DNA from 2 places in the Metasolibacillus sp. FSL K6-0083 genome. Region 2 is predicted to be linked to the other one. Evidence: predicted binding sites of a transcription regulator. Region 2 holds the regulator's gene; the other holds the start of a gene.

Region 1 (7,393 bases), 270 kb from region 2:
AAAAGCATTGAGTCGGCCCGTCATCATTGCAGACCGGTTCCACTATTGCCGGTACATCTACTGGGCGTTGGATGAGGTACGGCGAAAAGTGCAGAAGGAATGGCACGCATATGACCGGAAGAAGTGTAAGCGGATGCGTCATGTGCTCTATAAACGGGCATCTAAACTGACCCGAAAAGAACGCTGGTATGTGGACCGTTATTTGGGGATGTCTGAAGAATTACGGCAGGCATACGAACTGAAAGAAGCTTATTGCGAATGGTTTGACTGGGCTAAAACAGCAGAAAATGTAGTAGAAGTAAAAAGGCGGTTAGAAGTATTTTATCAGGAAGTGGAAACGAAGCAGATTCATGCGTTTTTAAAGGCCATTAAAACTTTTAGAAACTGGCAGGTAGAGATTTTGAACAGTTTTAACTTCCCTTATTCCAATGGATTTTTAGAAGGCATTAACAACAGAACAAAAGTGATGAAACGCAACGCATATGGCTTTCGGCGTTTCGATCACTTCAAAGCAAAAATCTTATTAAACATTCGGTATAGAAATATCGGGGTTCATTTGGGGTGACGTGAATTTTACCTCACCCCAACATTTGACGTTGAACCTAAATACTTGCGCCTGCGGTTACTCGTCGCAGAAAATACTTGCTCCTGCGATTACTCGTCGCAGAAAATACTTGCTCCTGCGATTACTCGTCGCAGAAAATAATTGCTCCTGCGATTACTCGTCGCAGAAAATAATTGCTCCTGCGGTAGTCACAATAAATTGTCATTAACTTTGTCTCAAAAAAGCTTTTCAAACACGCCCTTTTAGCATGCTGCGTGAGTCCTTAGCTTAGTAGCTCTGTCAAATACGCACGCAAATCAGCTGTCTCTTCCTCGGTGCGATTGTAGACGTGCTCTAAATAGCCCGGCTCCTCTACATCGTCGGGACCGATAATCGCAAAGCGACCGAACTGAATATCTAAAACAAGTACTTTACCAAAAAAGCGTCCACTTTGTAATATCGCTAAATCATAACGCTGTGTTTTGCCTGCGAAGCTAACGAAGCGCGTTTTCGTATCCTCTACATCATCATATAAGAAAAATCTTTCCATTTGAATTTCTATCTCCTTTTCGTATCTCTAGAATATGTTACTATAGATAAGAAAACACTATCAACTATTTAGGTACTAGGAGGCGTTTTGAATGTATTTCGTAGATCGAAATAAAATTTCATTAAACTTACAACATTTAGATACATTGCTGGCGATTTTTGAAGAGCAAGAAAATTGGCTTGAAAATGATATGACAAAGCTAGCACTTGAGCGTATCGGTCATAATGTAATGGAATCGATGATGGACGTTGGTAATTTAATGATTGATGGCTTTATTATGCGCGACCCGGGCAGTTATGAAGATATTATCGATATATTAGTAGATGAGAAAGTCATTTCACCAGATATGGACGCGTCTCTAAAAGCTGTTGTAGGCTTGCGTAAAATGCTTGTACGCGAATTTATTCAAGTGGATGATGAAGAAGTCATAAAAGTGCTTTCAGGCTCGTTAGGGGCCTTAAAACAGTTTTCAGGCAAAGTGCAAGATTATTTAACGAATGAGCTTGGACCTGTTTCCGCATTTTTGCCTGAGGATAAATAAATGAAGCGCTATAAAGCATATTGTTTTGATTTAGACGGAACGGTTTATCGTGGAAACAAAGGGATTGACAGTGCCATTACCTTTATTCATAAATTGCAACAGGAGGGCATTGAACCGTTTTATGTAACGAATAACTCTTCAAAAACGCCTGTGCAATTGCAGCAAAAATTAGCGGCATTAGGCATTGCTGCGCCTTTAGAGCATATTTATTCGAGCGCAGTCGTGACGGCGACATATATAAGTGAGCGATTTCCCCAGCAAAAAGTGCAGCTTATTGGCTCGGATGGTATTCGAGAGGCCCTGCAATCCCAAGGGATACATATTACAGATGAAGCGGATGCAAAGGTTTTTGTGATGGGGATTGATCGAGAGGTAAATTATTCAAAGCTAGTAAATGCCTGCTTGGCTGTGCAGAATGGTGCACATTTAATTGCTACAAATGAAGATGTTAAATTTCCAACAGAGCAAGGCTTCGTGCCTGGCAATGGCTCCTTTGTAAGGCTTGTAGCAAGCGTAGGAGGTGTAGAGCCTGTCTTCATTGGCAAGCCATCACCAATTATGTTAGAAGCGATTGCCTCAACACATCATTATTGTAAAAATGAAATGGTATTGATTGGCGATAATTATCAAACGGATATTTTATGCGGCATTCGCTTTGGCTGTGATACGGTTCATGTGAATACAGGTGTTACTCCTACAGAGCAAGCCCAATTGCAGAAAGAACGACCTACTTATTGCTTGAGCTCGTTGGAAGAGTGGCTGTAAAACAGAAGAATAAAAGCTATATCAAAATTATTTTGATATAGCTTTTTGTTGTTTATTCAAAATTGTTGACTCATAAATTAAATGCAATAGGTATTTATGATGATTTTCAAAATGGAATATATGTTTTCATGAAAATAAAAAAATTGCAAGAGTTGTTTTTTTAAAATCGAGTATGATACAATAAATGCAGTTCAAAATAAACACTATATATAGTGTTGTTTTTCTGAAAAACGCACTACATATAGGAAATATAGCGAGGATGGCTATATAAAGGGCTTTCCTCATACATCTAGCGCGTTACCTTGTTCAGATTTTGTATAGATTATAAGTATACATGGCGAGAAAAAAATGGAAAATTAAAATTTAGTTTTCTAGCAATAAGAATTGTTCGCAATAATTATGCTAATACATAATCGTTTCACTTGTATATGTGGCAAAGCACAATGGTACATGCTATGAAAAAATAAATGGAAAGAGGTTATCGTAATGATCTTGTACACAAAAACAGTTTGTCCAAAATGTATGTTTGTTAAATCGGAGTTAAATGAAGCTGGTTTAGAGGGGCGCTACGAAACAGTTAATATAGATTTAGATGCTGCGGCAAAAGAGAAAATCGTCAATGCAGGTTTCTTAACGGTTCCGATTTTAGAAATCGACGGTCAGCTAATCCATGATTTTTCACAAATTAACGAAGAGATTAGCAAGCTAGTTGGATGATTGTCTTTGCAAGCAGGACAGGAAATGTGCGCTTTATCATCAATCAGCTCCAATTACCGAACATTGAGATGACGAAGGGGCTCAAGCTTTCTGAGCCCTATTTATTATTTACTTATACGGATGGACTTGGTACAGTGCCACAAATAGTAGAGGAATTTTTGCAAGAAAACGCTACGTTTTGTAAAGGTGTGATTGCAAGCGGCAATTCCAATTTTGGGCACAATGTTTTTTGCGGCTCCGCCGATAAAATAAATGCCACTTATCAAATACCGATTGTTCGCAAACTAGAGCTTCGGGGATTTGCACACGATTATGAAGCAATTCGAGAATATTATCAAACTGTTATTGAAGGTGGGGAAAAGATTTGAAAGAGTATTTAAAGCTCAATAATGATTTATTGAATAGTTATAGCTCGACAGGTATTTTAGATTTGGACAAGGATAAAGAAGCGACACGTAAGTATTTTTTAGAAAATGTCAATGTGAAAATGCGTTATTATATAGACTTGGAAGAAAAGCTTAAATATTTAATCGATGAAGGATACTATGAAAGAGATTTTTTAGAAATGTATCCGATGGAATTTATTAAAAGGTTATTCAAAATAGCTTATTCTTATAAATTCCGTTTTCCATCCTTTATGAGTGCCAGCAAATTTTATGAAAGCTACGCAATGAAAAGCCGTGACGGTCAAGAGATTTTAGAGAAATATGAGGATCGCATTACGATTATTTCGTTATATTTAGCACAGGGAGACCAAAGCCTTGCAGAGCGTGCTGTACGCAGTATTATGGAGGCATATCAGCCCGCGACACCAACGGCACTAAACAGCGGTAAAAAGGCGCGTGGTGAGCTAGTAAGCTGCTTTAAATTGACGGTTGATGATACGATGAATTCCATCGCAGAAAATATCGGTTATTGCCTAGAGCTTTCTCGTTTAGGGGGAGGCGTAGGAACATTGTTAACGGATTTACGCCCATTAGGCGACCCGATTAAAGGGATTTTAAATCGTGCTAGCGGCGTTATGCCTGTTGCTAAGCTATTAGAAAACTCTTTCTCCTATTCCAACCAGCTAGGGCAGCGCAATGGCTCAGGCGTTGTCTATTTGAATATTTTCCACGGTGATATTGAAGAATTTATTTCATCGAAAAAGCCTAACGCTGACGAAAAAATTCGCTTAGCGACATTATCGACAGGGGTTATTATCCCATCGATTTTCTTTGAGCTAATGAAGCGTGACAAAGATATTATTTTATTTAGCCCATACGATATTTATCGTGAATATGGCAAGCGCATGTCCGAAATTAGCATGACGGAAATGTATTATGAATTGCTTGATAATCCGAACATTCGAAAACTAAAGCGCATTAATGCACGTAAGCTTTATACGGAAATTAAAAAGACACAATTTGAATCGGGCTACCCATTCGAGGTGTTTGATGATAATGTCAACGAAAATCACGCATTAAAAGGCCTAGGCCGAGTGAAAATGTCGAATTTGTGTACAGAAATTTTACAAGTACAAACGACGAGTGATATTACAGATATGGATCAGCCAAATGTTTACGGCTTAGATGTATCGTGTAACTTAGGCTCTATCGACATTTACCGCGCAACAAAAAGCGAAAACTTTGAAGAGCTTATTACGACAAGTATGCAGCTCTTAACGAATGTATCATTAATGACAAATATTAAAAATGTGCCATCTGTAGCGAAGGCGAATAAATTAATGCATTCTGTTGGTCTTGGGGTAATGAACCTTCATGGTCATTTAGTGCAATCGAATATTTTATATGGTTCACCAGAGTCAATTGAATTTGTCGATTACTTTATGGAAGCATTAAATTACTATTCATTACAAGCATCTATGCAAATTGCCAAAGAGAAGGGTGAAACATTCTATCGTTATGAGGAGAGCGAATACGCCAACGGTAATTACTTTGACTCTTATATAGCAAAAGAAGAGAGAGAGCCATCGAAAGCGGTTAAAGAAGCATTAGGTAATGTGCCGCTAATTACTGCTGCAATGTGGCAGGAGTTAAAAGAGCAGGTAGCTGAGCATGGCGTATTTAACGCCTACCGCCTAGCTGTTGCACCGACAGGCAGTATTTCCTATATTCGCAGCAGCACAGCATCACTTGCACCATGTACAGAGCGCGTGGAAATTCGAGACTATGCAGATAGTCGTACAATTTATCCGATGCCGTTTTTAAATAATGATAATCGTCATTTATATGTGGAAGCATATGAAGTTGATCCATATAAATTAATCGACCTATATGTAGCAGCACAAAAGCATGTCGATCAAGGAATTTCAATGACATTATATGTAACTGATCGTTGGACAACAGAACAATTAGCGAAAGTGTATATTTATGCTTGGATGAAGGGCATTAAAACAGTATATTACGTGCGTCAACGATTACAAACTTTAGAGGAGTGTGTATCATGCTCAATTTAAAACCATATGAGGCGGTTAACTGGAATAAGCCGACAAGCGATTTGGCGAAAGTATTTTGGGACCAGCAATGGAAGCAAATGTGGCAGCCAGAGGAGATTGCTGTATCAAAGGATATTAAACAGTGGAAAGACTTTGAGCACCAAGATACGTACAAAAAAGTATTCGGTGGCTTAACATTGTTAGATACGGTGCAAACGAATATCGGCATGAACGAAATTGCGAAATATAATAATGATTTGCAGGAAAAAGCCGTATTAACTGTTTTCGGCTCTTTTGAAGCGATTCATGCAAAATCCTATTCGTATATTTTTACAACGTTATGTAATAACGATGAAATTGATGCGGTCTTCGAGTGGGTTAAGAAAAACGAATTTTTACAATATAAGGCGAAACGCATTAGCGATGTTTATTTAGCAATTAAAGAAAACGATGATGAGTCATTATGGAAAGCGATGTTTGCTTCTGTTATGCTAGAAAGCTTTTTATTCTACTCCGGCTTTTTCTACCCGCTTTATTTAGGTGGGCAAGGTACTTTGCGTAATAGCGCGGAAGTTATTTCCCTCATTTTACGTGACGAATCAATTCATGGTGTAGCAATTGGCTTCTTTGCACAAAATATTTTCCGTAAATTCTCTCCAGAAAAGCAAGACGAGCTAAAAGTATGGGGCTATGAGCTATTGTTAGACCTGTACCAAAATGAAATGAAGTATACGGAAGATATCTATGCTGAAACAGGGCTTTCCCCAGAAGTAAAAGCTTATGTGCGCTTCAATGCAAATAAAGCGTTAATGAACTTGGGCTTAGATACGATGTTCCCTGAGGAGGAAGTAAACCCAATTGTTATGAATGGTATTCGTAACGAAGGTTCAACATACGATTTCTTCTCTCAAAAAGGCTCAACATATGCACTAGCAAAAGTTCAGCCAATTACAGATGAAACGTTTAATTTTGATTTTTTAGAGAAGTAATTTGATGAAAAAGAAGCGTCCAAAAACAGTGCATTGCTATGTTTTGGACGCTTTTTGTGATGCTTAAGCAAAGGAATCATAAAGAAGAGCTTTTTGAAAATGAGCTAAATTCAGAGCTTAGCTGCTTTCTTTTGAATTTAAAATAAGGGCACAGCTAACCTTTCACTGCACTGAGGAGAAGTTCGACTTTTGAAATAGTCCCCTTGTTCACATAGCCTAAATTTTAAATTGGCACATAAGGTTCCTCTTTGGATATAGTTCGTGTATGATTAGAATTATATTGAAAGAGGAGTAGAAGTTTTTATGAAACAATTTGCAAACAAATTACAAAATCATGTTCGCGACTTTCATATCGCGTTTAAACACCCTGCACCAGAGCAGCTTGTGCCAATGGAGCGAGAGCGAGCAATTAACCGTAGCGTTTGGACAGCCGAGGAGGCGATTGAGTTTATTGCAGCTTCTTGTTCAACGAAGGAGGAGTTTGCGGCAAGCTACGAGTATTTTTTAGCTGGTATTCAAAAGGCATATGAAAAATCATTAAATGGCGAGTTTCCTCAAAGCACTGAAGAAAAAGTAATTGCCCAAGCAGATGCTTTAGCAGACCAATTATATTTTTCATTCGGTTCGGCAGTAGAAATCGGAGTAGATATTGAGCCCGTTTTTGATATTGTACAAGGCGCAAATATGTCGAAGCTTTTCACAGATGAGAATGGCAATAAATACGCGAAATGTCGTGAAGATGGAAAAATTATTAAGTCACCAAACTTTTATAGTCCAGAGCCATTTATTAAAGAAGAAGTGTTAAAACAGATGAAATAATAAAGAGCGTCCAAAAAGCGTGCATAGCACT
Region 2 (7,393 bases):
ACTGTTAATATATTTCTCTGGTAATGCACCATCTGTTTTAGCCAATACATATTCCAATAAGAAGTTTACAACAGCAGGTACCATACCATACAATGTAATTAAATTTTCCGCCGCTTTGACGGTATATGGAAATGGCTCCTGTCCGTTGTTTAGCTGCTTAATAAACTCGTACGGCGTCTGTTTTTCATATTTTTCTTCTGCCACCTCAAAAACATAATTGGTTGGATAAAATTGCATTAAATTATCCTGTGTAATTGTTGCTGTGACTACTTTATGGTTTTGCTGTTGGAAATAGCCGAGAGCATCTTTCGCTAGCACAATATTTTGCATCTGTGCGTTCGCCGCAAGTGCATCTACATATTTTTTATTAATGCGTCCTACTTGCGTAATAACATATTCAAACATCGCATTCACCACACCTACCGTCATGCCAGACAAAACATAATTTTCTGCCATTTCAACGACATAGGGGAGCGGCTCCTCACCGTTTTTCAATGCCTTTAAAAACTCATACGGTATCGTTTCATCATAGCGTGGCAGCCAGCTCGTTAAATCTTGCTGCTTTGCTTTAAAGGCAAGTGGTGTATCCATCGTTACTTTATATTTCGTTACTGGTTGTTGCTCTTGCTCCACTAAGTGAATCGCATCTGCAGCACATTTTAATTGATGCGCCATCCAATTACTCGCAATCGCTTGAATATAGTTTTTCGTCAGCTTACCATTCGTCTCACGCATCGCATATTCCATTAAATAATTCACGACACCAATCGGCATTTTTTGCGTTAATACAAGCTGCTCAGCCAATTCCACAATAAAGCGAACAGGCTCCTTGCCATGATAAAGCTGCTTTAAAAATTCATATGGCGTTGTACGGTCATAGATAAGTGCCTGTGGAGAGGCTGCAAATTCACCTAGCGAATCTTGCCCAATTTGATAGACGGCTTTCCCGCGCTGCGCTAAAAATTGCGTTGCCTGCTCTGCCGTTTGAATATTTTGCTGCTGCATTTCAGCAGCAACTGATTCGACAAATTTTTCAGGCAACTTGCCATTTGCCTGCTTCCATACATGCTCTACAATTACATTCGTTACACCTTGTGCAATACCATAAACGGTCATTAAACTTTCGGCCGTTTTCAGCTGATTTTTAAATGGTTCCTTGCCCTTTGTTAATATTTTCAAAAATTCATATGGTGTTGAAAGTTCATAATCCTTCATCGCATCCGAAACTTCGGCAGAAGTATGATGCGTTGTTTTTTGGATTGTCGGCACAACTTTCCCGCTACGCTTATCGTGCTCCTGCTTTGAAATTCGCATCGCATCCTCGGCATTTTTTGCTCCACTTCTCACCCAAGTGTCGATAATGCTTTGCATTAAATTAACATTATAATCTAATCGACCATCGGACATTGCGATATATTGAATTAATGTATTAATCACACCATAGGAAATACCTCTATTTAAAAAATCATTAAAAAGGCGAACCGTTACATCTGTAGGTGAAACACCGTGCAAGTCCTCGTAAACTTCAATAGGGGATGTCTTATTCAAATAATGAATATGCTCCTCCCTGCTATTCTTTTCCTCTTGAGGCTTCTGTTTGTCCGTAATTTCATAACGCTTTAGCAGCCTATAATCATTTTGATGATGGTCACTTAGCTGATAATGGTCTGCTGCCTTTTTTTCAATTGTGGCTGCCGTTAAAGTTTGTTCATCCGTTAAAGATTGCATAACGATGCTTTGCATGTCTAAAGGTGAAAACTTATAAAGGAATGCTACCTTAGCAATTGTTTGCTTAATTTCGATCGTAAACAGCCGATGCGGAATAAGCGCTTGACTAATGCCATCGAAAAATAATTTAAAATCAAACGAGTTATAGTCAAAAGTGTAGCCACTTGTCGATATTTGGCTCCTTTGCTCTGAATATAGCTGCTCAATATTTTGCAACTCTTTTTCTGTCACATTTAAAAATACATCATTAAAGCCGCGCGTTACCTCTGTATAGCCGTATAGCTTTTGCTCCTTTGGCACAAGAGTATCACGCAAATGCTCAAATGCTTTTTTGTCTATTTTCCTCATTAGGGAGATGGACAAAATAGGGTCAGCAAAAAAAGATTTTGCATTTAACGGCCTGTTTAAACGATAAATATAGTGCGCTTGGTCATCTTCTACTTTACAAAAGGTTTGAAGTAAACCAATCGCTTCTAGCGTAATCCTTGCTTGAAATAGGCGTTTAATCGAAAAATCTAAGCTATCAAGCAAGTAGTGATGATGAAAGGTTAGATGCTCATTCGATGCTTCCACGGATAATTTTAAATATAAAGCAATCGCCTCGACACCGATAATCGGCTGATAACAAGCAAGCAAAATCTTTTGATTCACGTCATTAAATTCGTGAGGGCATTGAACTTCACAAATATCATACGGATGTAATTGATTCATAAAGGTCATATTAACCCTCCTTACATAGCATTACTTCACTTTTCTTGGTTATTTTGCAGTTGCTTTAATTCTTGAATAAATGCATCAATATCGCAGAATCTGCGATAAACAGACGCAAAACGCACATATGCGACTTCATCAAGCTTCATTAAACGGTCCATAACCATTTCTCCTACATCCTCAGAACGAACTTCTGATGGACCTAGGCGACGCAAATCTTTTTCAATTGCAATGACAAGCTCCTCTAGTTCTTCCACTGATACAGGTCGCTTTTCACATGCTCGTATTAAGCCACGCAAAACTTTTTCACGGCTAAACTCCTCACGTGCTCCTTCTTTTTTCACGACAACGAGTGGTGTTTCCTCCATTTTTTCAAACGTTGTAAAACGAAACGAGCACTTTTCACATTCACGTCTTCTTCTTATTTCTTTATTATCATCTACAGGTCTTGAATCAACAACACGTGTATCTTTATATTGACAAGCTGGACATCTCATACAAATTTCTCCTGATTCATTCGATTTACTACTTATTTTATTATATCAAAAGTAGCACGTGCAAAATAGCGACACGATAGCTACTATATTATAACACACAAGAAAAAGGAAAGGGTTTTACTTTCCAAACAGCAAAGGTCTTAGTCTAAATATTCGTTAAAATAACTACCTTTCAGCAAGTGTAAAATTTTTTTGCAAAAACAACGCGACACATTTCATAAAGCGCAAATAAGCTACTTGCTCAGTAAGCAAGTAGCCTATAGTTTGTCTCACAGTACGTTATGCATCTTTTCATGTACCAACAACAACAGGTCCCATACCTCGCGGCACGACGACTGCTTCACGCATTTTTGCGCCTAGTGCTTCCGCAATGTAATTTGCTGCTACTGTTGGATCTAAATCACCGCACGTATACACATCAATGCTAGCATAGCCATGCTCCGGAAAACTGTGTATCGTCAAATGTGATTCAGAAATAATTACTACTCCGCTTACTCCATGTGGTGCAAATTTATGAAAAGTTACTTCACGGACTTCTGCTCCTGATCGTAAAGCAGCATCGACAAAAGTTTGTTCAATAAATTGAACATTGTTTAACTTCTCTAAATCGCAATCCCAAAGTTCAGCAATAACATGACGCCCCATCGTTCTCATGGTTCGCTTCCCCCTTTGACATAATATTTGATAATGTGCAAAGTTGACTACCACGGGGGAAAGTTAGTCCAAAGAGGTCCTAACCCTTTAAGTAGTCATGTGTTACCAATAAATTACACCTCAACTAACTTTAGTCTAGATTTGCTCGAGCTGTCCTGTTATAACACGTGCTAGCTGTTCACTGCTCCGCATTATGCAGACCTCATCTTAAAATCTGTGACATCCATTGGTGACACGTTTATTATTCGGTATACGTACCAAATGATAATCGTGCATACACATGTGTGATTATAAGATGTTTTCATTGTAGTTGCAAGTGTAAAAATAGGGACTACTAGAAAAGTCAAATTTATATCAGAATTTTCTGTAGTCCCTTTATTATATTATGCGTTGACAGTCGCTAATGCATTGGCAACTTTTTTTGTTAAATCTACGACGCGCGCTGAGTAACCCCACTCGTTATCGTACCAAGCAAGCACTTTCACTTTGCGGTCACCCATTACCATCGTCGTTAAACCATCTACCGTTGACGAATATGTTGTTGTATTGTAATCAGACGATACTAACGGCTCCATTGAAATATTTAAAATACCTTGCATAGAGCCCTCTGCTGCAGCTTTAAATGCCGCATTTACCTCTTCGACAGTTACGTCTTTTTGTAAATCCACAACTAAGTCTACTAAAGATACGTTCGGTGTTGGTACACGTAAAGCCATGCCGTGTAATTTCCCCTTTAATTCAGGTAATACAAGCGCTAGTGCCTTCGCAGCCCCTGTAGATGTTGGGATAATTGACGAACCACAATTACGTGCGCGACGTAAATCCTTATGTGGATTGTCTAAGTTATTTTGATCATTTGTATAGGCATGCACTGTCGTCATTAAACCATTTTCAATGCCAAACGTATCATTTAATACTTTTGCTACTGGTGCTAGACAGTTTGTTGTACAAGAAGCATTTGAAATTACATCGTGCTTTTCAATGTCTAATAATTCGTCATTCACACCTAATACAACTGTAATGTCCTCATTTTTACCTGGCGCTGTTAAAATTACTTTTTTCGCACCTGCTTCTAAATGCATAGCCGCTTTATCGCGGTCATTGAATTTACCTGTCGCTTCAATGACGATATCTACCCCCATTGCTTTCCAAGGTAATAATTTCGGATCACGCTCTGAAACAATTGCGACACGTTTGCCATTAACAATTAATGCGTCTTCCGCTGTTTCAACAGTACCTTCGAATGGACCATGATTTGTGTCATACTTAATTAAATGAGCTAATGTTTCGGCTGGATAGCTAGCATTAATAGCAACTAAATTTAACTCCTCTTGCACGATAGCTTGACGGAATACCATGCGTCCGATACGACCAAATCCGTTAATTGCGATAGAAACTGACATATAAAAAAGCCTCCTGTAAATAGGTTATCATGTTATTTATTATTCTCGCTAATTAGTATAACACATTATTCGAAAAGGTGAACATATTTTATGTCGTTTTTAAAAGTCGTTATTTTCTGATAAATTATACAGCTAAAATAATGAGTAAAAATTCAAGTAAAACGCTTTCAAAGCAATATTTTCTCGTTTTTTCATTATATTTAGTATAACCTATTTCAAAAAATCTTTCGAAAAAATTTCACAAATTTATAAAGTTGAAAAAAATCCGTTAAGTAGCTCTTTTTTGCGATGCAATAAAGAATAAACTTTCACTAGGAAGAAAATCCGCTAGACTCAGTGTTCCTCCCGTTTTTTAAAACCTTCTTAATGAATAAATTCTGAGCGCCCAAACAGCCGGCTATGCACGGCTTTTTGGACGCTTCCATTCATTGTTTTTATTGAAATGTATCGAATAAATGCGTTCTTTCTCAGGCTAAAAAGACGCCCTTGCCTTCCTTATATAACTGCCCAATGCTGCAATATTTTCTTTAGCTGCTCAGCAGTGGATTGCTTTGTTGTATTATTGTAGATTACTGCATCTGCTCCTTGCTCTTTTACAGACATCGGCAATTGAGAAGCAATGCGTGCACGCGCCTCACTTTCAGGTAGCTGGTTGCGTTCCATTAAGCGCTGAAGCTGAATTTCCTCTGTAACAGATACAACTAAAATTTTATCGACAAAATGCTGTAGCTTGCTTTCAAATAGCAATGGAATATCCATTACAACATGCTCTGCTCCACCGCGTAACAGCTCATCACGTTGACGTAGCATTTCCGCGCGAATTGCAGGATGAATAATATCATTTAGGACTTTGCGTTGTGCAGGCTCATGAAAAATAATGGAGCCTACCTTTTCACGATCCATCGTACCATCTTCCTTAATAACCTCCTGCCCAAAAGCAGCAGCAATTTGTTGCAATGTTTCAGAGTGTGGCTCTACTACCTGTCTTGCGACTAAATCAGCATCAACAATCGGCAGTTGATATTCTTTTAGCATTTGTGCAACCGTGCTTTTACCACTTGCAATGCTTCCTGTTAATCCTATAATCATACAAATTCCCCTTTGTTTCTTAGTATCCACTTTGGCACAATCTTTATGTAAACTAATTCTCCCACTAACTCTACAATCGTTTGCGTTACAATAATTGCTGCGGCAATTGTTGCCCATGCATCAGGTAGAGCAAATGCTAATGGGAGAACAACAAGTGAATTTCTTGTGCCCATACTAAAAATCAACGCTCTGCCTGCTCTTACCTCTAGCTTAAAGACAAAAATAAGACCTCTAGCAACAATCGGTGTGACAATTAAAAATAAAATATAAATAGGAATGACATCTAGTATGATGCCAAAATCGCGATACACTTTAGCGATTTGCGATGCAACAACAGCGATTAACACAAATGCCATAAACGGGACGGGGAACCATGCTGCTGATGCTAGCACTCTTGCTCCAAATGATTGATTTTTAGCCCAAAGCTGCGTTGCAACTGCTAGCATAAAAGGCACAGCAATCAACAATACAAACGCCCCTAAAAAAGGCTGTATTTGAACAATACCCACCATCTCTTCTCCTATAAATAGCCATAAATAGAATGGTAGCAATAGTAGCTGTACGACAAATAAAATCGGTGTAGCGGCTAATATTAATTTCTCATTGCCCTTGCCTAATTGCGTAAAAACAATAACGTAATCAATGCATGGCGTTAGGAGCACTAAGCAAACACCTAATAAAATAGGCGTAGGCTGTGGAAATAGCATAATTAATAGCCAAACGATAACTGGCACAACGACAAAATTGCCTAGTAATAATACGACTATAAATTTGCGATTAGAAAGTGCTTTCTTTAGCTTTAAAAACGGAATTTGCGAAAACATACCATACATTAAAATAGCAATAAGCGGTGAAATGGCGAAAGCAAAATATGCTCCAAAACGCTCACTCGAAAGACCTATGAGTGCCCCTACTATAAGAGAAATAACATATATCCAAATTTGTTGATTTTCTAGCTTCTCTCTATAATGTCCCATCTTTCTCTCCCTTATGCTATGTTTGGCAGCTAGGACAATATGTCGATGTGCGTCCCGCAATGACAACTGATTTTGTTGCTGATTGACATAGTGGACATTGCTTATGACTATACATTTTCAGACGATTTTGCATCGAGCCTGCTCCACCGTTTACCGTTCGATAGTCTGAAATCGTCGAGCCCCCATTTTCAATGCTTTCTTTTAATACATGGACAATCGCATGAAATAGCTCAATTTTCTTTGCCTTTGAAATAGCCTTCACTTTTTTCGTTGGTCTTATTTTTGTTGCAAACAGTGCTTCTGTCGCATAAATATTGCCACAGCCAGAAATGAC

The links. The regulator NrdR, encoded in region 2, represses ribonucleotide reductase genes. The targets are predictions, from matches to a motif close to AACACNATATATNGTGTT.
Region 1: a site for NrdR is predicted at 2,600-2,617, ahead of MHB51_RS17425 (glutaredoxin). Genes of this name have one in related genera too.

Annotation. Positions count from the first base shown of each region.
Region 1 covers NZ_CP152046.1:3,730,815-3,738,207, forward strand. Annotated here, with positions in the region: gene MHB51_RS17405 (ISL3 family transposase) at 1-565, shown strand, start outside; gene MHB51_RS17410 (DUF3055 domain-containing protein) at 828-1,094, opposite strand; gene MHB51_RS17415 (DUF86 domain-containing protein) at 1,186-1,635, shown strand; gene MHB51_RS17420 (TIGR01457 family HAD-type hydrolase) at 1,636-2,400, shown strand; gene MHB51_RS17425 (glutaredoxin) at 2,887-3,117, shown strand; gene nrdI (class Ib ribonucleoside-diphosphate reductase assembly flavoprotein NrdI) at 3,114-3,485, shown strand; gene nrdE (class 1b ribonucleoside-diphosphate reductase subunit alpha) at 3,482-5,575, shown strand; gene nrdF (class 1b ribonucleoside-diphosphate reductase subunit beta) at 5,563-6,543, shown strand; gene MHB51_RS17445 (hypothetical protein) at 6,847-7,362, shown strand.
Region 2 covers NZ_CP152046.1:184,395-191,787, reverse strand. Annotated here, with positions in the region: gene MHB51_RS00840 (DnaD domain protein) at 1-2,448, opposite strand, end outside; gene nrdR (transcriptional regulator NrdR) at 2,475-2,936, opposite strand; gene speD (adenosylmethionine decarboxylase) at 3,228-3,590, opposite strand; gene MHB51_RS00825 (glyceraldehyde-3-phosphate dehydrogenase) at 3,974-4,993, opposite strand; gene coaE (dephospho-CoA kinase) at 5,489-6,082, opposite strand; gene MHB51_RS00815 (arsenic resistance protein) at 6,079-7,059, opposite strand; gene mutM (bifunctional DNA-formamidopyrimidine glycosylase/DNA-(apurinic or apyrimidinic site) lyase) at 7,076-7,393, opposite strand, start outside.